DNA from 2 places in the Clostridium sp. ETTB3 genome. Region 1 is predicted to be linked to the other one. Evidence: predicted binding sites of a transcription regulator. Region 1 holds the regulator's gene; the other holds the start of a gene.
The links. Region 1 encodes Rex, which represses fermentation and respiration genes when NADH is low (regulators of the CRP and FNR family bind a similar motif). Its sites were predicted from a motif close to ATTGTTAANNNNTTAACAAT; they were not measured.
Positions count from the first base shown of each region.

Region 2: the regulator Rex is predicted to act here: its motif matches at 2,009-2,028, upstream of adhE (bifunctional acetaldehyde-CoA/alcohol dehydrogenase).

Region 1 is NZ_CP199832.1:376,675-380,118, reverse strand. It holds gene ACUN06_RS01820 (acyl-CoA dehydrogenase) at 1-92, opposite strand, end outside; gene ACUN06_RS01815 (short-chain-enoyl-CoA hydratase) at 182-991, opposite strand; gene ACUN06_RS01810 (redox-sensing transcriptional repressor Rex) at 1,451-2,074, opposite strand; gene ACUN06_RS01805 (heavy metal translocating P-type ATPase) at 2,476-3,444, opposite strand, start outside.
Region 2 is NZ_CP199832.1:1,892,481-1,895,924, reverse strand. It holds gene ACUN06_RS09320 (ABC transporter permease) at 1-654, shown strand, start outside; gene ACUN06_RS09315 (ABC transporter ATP-binding protein) at 620-1,423, shown strand; gene adhE (bifunctional acetaldehyde-CoA/alcohol dehydrogenase) at 2,115-3,444, shown strand, end outside.

The sequences.
Region 1 (3,444 bases):
ATTTCAGCAGCTATTGGTTTTACTTCATTAACTGCAAATTCTTTAACCATTTGTCTCACTAACTCTTGTTCTCTAGTTAATCCAAAATCCATTACTTTTTTACCTCCCTGTAATACCATCTTTATGCGTGAAATACAAAATTTTCTGCAATACACATCTATATATTTAAATTTAATTTAATTTACTTGTTTTTAAAGTTCTTTTCTCTTCTTTCTAAAAATGCAGTCATTCCTTCTAATTGGTCTTCTGAATCAAAGCATTGTCCAAAATCATTTGCTTCAATTTCAATTGCTTTATCTATATCAACTTGCATTCCTCTATTTATTGCATCTTTGCATTGTCTTACTGCTATTGGAGCATTTGCACAAATAACATCTGCCATTTTCTTTGCTTCATCCATTAAATTTTCTAATGGAACAACCTTATTAACTAATCCAATTCTTAATGCTTCATCAGCCTTAATCATTGCACATGTGTAAATCATTTCTTTAGCTTTTCCTAAGCCAACTATTCTAGGTAATCTTTGGGTTCCACCAAACCCTGGTGTAATTCCAAGTCCAGCTTCTGGTTGAGCAAACTTAGCTTTTTCTGAAGCAATTCTAATATCGCAAGCCATTGCTAATTCACAACCTCCACCTAAGGCAAATCCAGATATCGCAGCTATAACAGGCTTATTTAAACTTTCAATTTTTCTAAAAACTTTATTACCTAAAACCCCAAATTCTTCTCCACCTTTTGCATCTAAATCCTTCATTTCTGCTATATCAGCTCCAGCAACAAAAGATTTTTCTCCTGCACCTTTAATTATTACACAATAAATATTATTATCATTTTCAATATTAGTAATTGCTGAATCTAGTTCCTTTAAAGTTTCTGAATTTAAAGCATTTAATGCTTTAGGTCTATTTATTGTTACAATAGCTAATTTACCTTCCTTTTCAAGAATTAAATTTTTTAATTCTTGTTCTAAAATAACATTTTTGATTTCCATAAATTCTTCTTCCCCTTTATACCCATTTTTTCACATAAACACCCTTTTCTTTGTTATATTATTAACAAATCAATTCAAAAAAACATTCTTTTTCCTCATCTTTGGTTAGAAGATTCTGAATAATCATAACCTACTTTTAATTATAATATCTAATTTTACCATTTGCAATTAATATTTTACTATTCGGTATAAATATTACATTTTTTCAATTTATTTCTTGTTAATGTTTGGTTTAACTATCTTAATTTTATAATTTCAATTATAAAATTAATAAAACATTTATTAATTTATATAAACTTTTAAATGTTATCAATCTTATAGTTTTAAATTTTCATATACATTAATATTGATAACTTTAAGCTATGAAAAATTTTATACTTTTGTAGATAAAAAAATAACAAATTAAAATTAAGTTTTTTCAAAACTTTTTTTTAATTTGTTATTTTTTTAAATTTATTCTTATTTCATTAAATATACTAATGTCAATAAACTTTCAGATAAATGAACATTTTCAACCTTAACATCGTCTGGTACTACTAAATCTACTGGTGCAAAGTTCCATACTCCTTTTATTCCACCCTTAACTAAAAGGTCACAAACCTTTTGTGCATTAATTCTTGGAACACAAATAATTCCAATATTAATATTATTATTTTCTAAATAATTACCTAATGTATCAATATCCTTTATTTCTACATCCCTTATTCTCATTCCAATAAGTTTTGGATTTGCATCAAATATTCCATCAATAGATAATCCTAATTCTGAAAATCTGCTATAATTAGCAATTGCTTGCCCTAGGTTACCAGCACCTATTATTACTCCAGTATATTCTTTATCCAACCCTAAAATTAAGCTAATTTGTTTATACAATTCCTTTACATTATAGCCATAACCTTGTTGCCCAAAATCCCCAAAATTATTTAAATCTTGTCTAATTTGAGATGCTGTAAATCCTATTTTTTCACCTAATTCTTTTGATGAAATTCTATCTACATCATTTCTCATCAGCTCTTTCAAATATCTATGGTATTTTGGTAATCTTTTAATTACTGCCATAGAGACATTTTTCTTTTTTTCCATAGTATATGAATCTCCTTAATCTATTCAATAATTTTCCTTTTACTAAACTTTGATAATATAATAACATACTTTTCACTTTTAATCTATTAATTTAATAATTTGTAAAAAATTTTATTTACATTATAAAATTTCATTTTTTTCTATTTTTAAATTTAATTAATACTATATTAATAAATATAGTATTAACAATTTTAATATATCTTATTATTTTTCCTAAAAACAGAGACTTATGTATAACGTAGCAGATGCGTTATACATAAGTCTCATAAATATTCGTAGTCAAGCTTAAAACCTTTCTACTTTGCAACAAGAGCTAAAATGATCTTGTACACCATTCCCTTTTGCCTAAAATTTTTCTGGACTTATTTAATTATAATTATCTTATTATAATTTGTCAATATTCATCGAATTATCCTCATTGAATTTAATACTGCTAATAAAGTTACTCCAACATCTGCAAATACAGCAGCCCACATATTTGTTAATCCTGCTACAACTAATATCATAACAACAACCTTTATAAATAATGAGAAAATTATATTTTGCCATAATATCTTATTTGTTTTTCTTGATATTCTTATAGCATCTGAAATAGATTCTATTTTATCTTTCATTAATACTACATCAGCTGCTTCAATTGCCGCATCAGATCCTACTCCTCCCATGGCAATTCCAATATCTGCTCTAGCTAAAACTGGAGCATCATTAATTCCATCACCAACAAATAATACTTTACCATTTCCTACTTTTTTATTTAAAACTTCTTCTAATTTATTTACCTTATCACTTGGTAATAATTCAGAGTATACTTCATCAATTCCAATATCATTTGCAACTTTTTCAGCAACTTCCTTACTATCTCCAGTAAGCATTACAGTCTTTTTAATTCCTGCATTTTTTAATTCTACTATTGCTTCTTTTACATTTTCCTTTATTTCATCTGAAATTATTATATTTCCTTTATATTCTGAATTAATTGCAATATGAACTATAGTCCCAATTGTATTTACTTTATCATAAAAAATATTATTTTTAATCATTAATTTTGAATTTCCTAATAAGACATTTTTCCCCCTTATTATTGCTTCAACACCATGACCAGCAACTTCTTTATAACTTTCAATTTCATTTTTATTAATTTTCTTTCCATATGCTTCTGCAATAGATACTGCAATTGGATGGTTAGAATTTGCTTCACCTAATGCTGTTATTTCTAATAATTCATCTTTACTAATATTTTTTGCGTTAATGCTTGTAACCTTAAATACACCTTTAGTTAAGGTACCAGTTTTATCAAATACTATTATTTCACTTTCCTTAAGTGCTTCTAAATAATTTCCCCCCTTAACTAATACACCTTTCTTAGATGC
Region 2 (3,444 bases), 1.3 Mb from region 1:
ATACTTGTAATGATGGGGCTTTATTCAGTTAATTTAAGAATAATGGGTAAATCTAATATACCTTTATTTAATACAAATTATATTTTTAAGGGTACTAAGATAAGTCCAATATTTATCATTTTAGCAATAGTAATAGTTGTAAAAGTTATTTTAGACTTATATTTAAAAACTAAAAGTGGATTTTTACTTACAGCAGTAGGAGATAATGAACAAGTAGTATCTTCACTTGGAGTAAATAAAAACTTAGTAAAAGTTTTAGGATTGGCAATTAGCAATGGATTAGTATCATTAGCAGGATCATTAACAGCTCAGCACCAAGGATTTTCAGATGTTACTATGGGAACAGGTATAGTAGTAATGGGATTAGCTGCAGTAATAATAGGTGTATCTATATTTGGAAAGATATCATTTATAAAAGTTACTACTTTATCCATATTTGGAGCTATTATATATAAATTAGTAATAGCAGTTGCTTTATGGATGAAATTAAATCCAAATGACTTAAAGATATTAACAGCTGTTTTAGTTGCAATAGCACTAGCTGCAAATAATAATGTATTTAAATTTAAACGTAAAAAGAGTAATACAAAATCAATTAATGATAAGGGTGGTGATGATGATGCTAAAGATTCTGGGATTATGCAAAGTTTTTAATACTAACACCATAAATGAAAATAAGGTTTTTGATAATTTTAATGTTGATATAAAGAAAGGTGAATTTGTTACTATTATTGGTTCTAATGGAGCTGGAAAATCAACTTTATTAAATTTAATAAGTGGAAATATAAGTGTTGATTCTGGATTAATATTATTAGATGGAAAAGATGTATCTCATAAAGATGAATTTAAACGAGCAAAGCAAATAGGAAGAGTATATCAAAATCCATCATTAGGTGTATCACCTAACATGACAATATTAGAAAATTTATCATTAGCAGATAATAAAGGTAAAAGATATGGCCTTTCCTTTGGGATTAATAAAAAAAGAATAGATTATTATAAGGAATTATTAACTAAGATTGATTTAGGATTAGAAAATAAGCTTTATAATAAGGTTACATTATTATCAGGAGGACAAAGACAAGCATTAACATTAATGATGGCTGTTATGTCTGAACCAAAATTATTACTTCTTGATGAACATACAGCTGCTTTAGATCCTAAAACATCAGCTAAGGTTATGGAAATTACTAAGGAAGTTGTTAAGGAAAAGGGGATTACTACAATAATGGTAACTCATAATATGAAGCATGCTTTAGAATGTGGAAATAGATTGCTTATGATGCATCAAGGAAAAATAATTATTGATGTTAAGGGAAAAGAAAAGAAAAATTTAACTACAGAGAAGTTAATGGAGATGTTTAGCAAAGCAAATGCATTAGGTGAATTAAGTGATAGGAGTTTATTAACATCTCTTGCTTAATAGATAAAAAATAAATATATATAGCATATGCTCCCTTTATGGTAGATTGGTTTATAAATTTAAACTGTTTATCATAATGGGAGCATATTATTTAATTGATATTTTGTTATATGACCTGGACTAAATTAAAGTTGATTTTATAAGATATATAAATACTATATTTTTAAAATTTCTTAATTCAAAATAAAGTAATTATACTTTAAATTATATATATTTAATACTTAATATAAATCAATTACTAAAACAAAGATTATTATATAAATAAAATATTATGATTAGGGAAAAAAATAATTTAGTAAAAAAATAAATTGAAATGTAAGTATTATAATTAGATAAAAGGGGATTGTTATTAATATAACGATAGTGGTTTTGAGAGTTAAATATAATAAATAATTAAATTATAGTATTAATGGGAAAAAGCCTTTTAGTAATTTGAAAAGAATGTCTAAAATAATATTAAGTGGGTAAAAATATTTCTTATAATGAGAAATAAGGGGATTATAGGAAAAATAAAAAATAAAATTTAAAAAAATTAAAAAAAAAGTTTGACAAAAATTAAACAAGCTAGTACAATAAGGTTGTGGGTAAGTTAAAAAGTTAACAATTAAAATAAAAACTTAACAAAGCCACTGAAATTAAGAGATTAATTAAAAATTATTATAAATATTGAGTATTTAGGAGGATGTAATAAATGAAAGTTACAAACGCTCAAGAATTAACAGCAAGAATTAAACAATTAAGAGAAGCACAAAAGAAATTCGCTACTTACACTCAAGAGCAAGTAGACGAAATATTTAGACAAGCAGCTTTAGCAGCTAACCATAACAGAATTAAGTTAGCTAAATTAGCTGTAGAAGAAACTGGAATGGGAATAGTTGAAGATAAAGTTGTAAAAAACAACTTTGCTGCTGAATATATATATAACCAATATAAAAATATGAAAACTTGTGGAGTTTTAGAAGAAGATAAAACAAGTGGAATCACTAAGGTAGCAGAACCAATCGGTGTTATATCTGCCATAGTTCCAACAACAAACCCAACATCAACAGCAATATTCAAGTGTTTAATAGCTTTAAAGACTAGAAATGCTATAATAATATCTCCACATCCAAGAGCTAAAAATGCTACAATAGAAGCAGCTAGAATAGTTTTAGAAGCTGCAGTTAAAGCAGGAGCTCCAGAAGGAATAATAGGATGGATAGATCAACCATCAGTTGAATTATCACAAAACGTTATGAGAGAATCAGATATAATATTAGCTACAGGTGGTCCAGCAATGGTTAAGGCTGCTTACTCATCAGGAAGACCAGCTTTAGGGGTTGGAGCAGGTAACACTCCAGCAATAATTGATGAATCAGCTCACATTAAAATGGCTGTAAACTCAATATTACTTTCTAAGACATTTGATAACGGTGTTATCTGTGCATCAGAACAATCAATCATTGTTTTAGAAGAAGTTTATGATGAAGTTAAGAAAGAATTAGCTGAAAGAGGAGCATATATCCTTAAAGGTGAAGAAATAGATAAAGTTAGAAGCATAATCTTAAATGAAAAAGGTGGATTAAATGCTGACATGGTTGGTCAATCTGCTTATAAGATTGCTAAGATGGCAGGAGTTAACGTTCCAGAAAGCGCTAAAGTTTTAGTTGGAGAAGTTACTTCAGTTGAATTAGAAGAACCATTCTCACATGAAAAATTATCTCCAGTATTAGCTATGTACAAAGCTAAATCATTTGAAGAAGCTTTAGATAAAGCTGATAGATTAATTGAATTAGGTGGTATGGGTCATACATCAGTTTTATACACTGATCAATTAAAGAATAGAGATAGAGTATTAACATTCGGTGAAAGAATGAAAACTGCTAGAACATTAATTAACATGCCAGCAGCTCAAGGGGCTATCGGAGACTTATTTAACTTCAAGTTAGCACCATCATTAACATTAGGATGTGGATCATGGGGAGGAAACTCAGTTTCAGAAAATGTTGGTCCTAAGCACTTAATTAATGTTAAGAGCATTG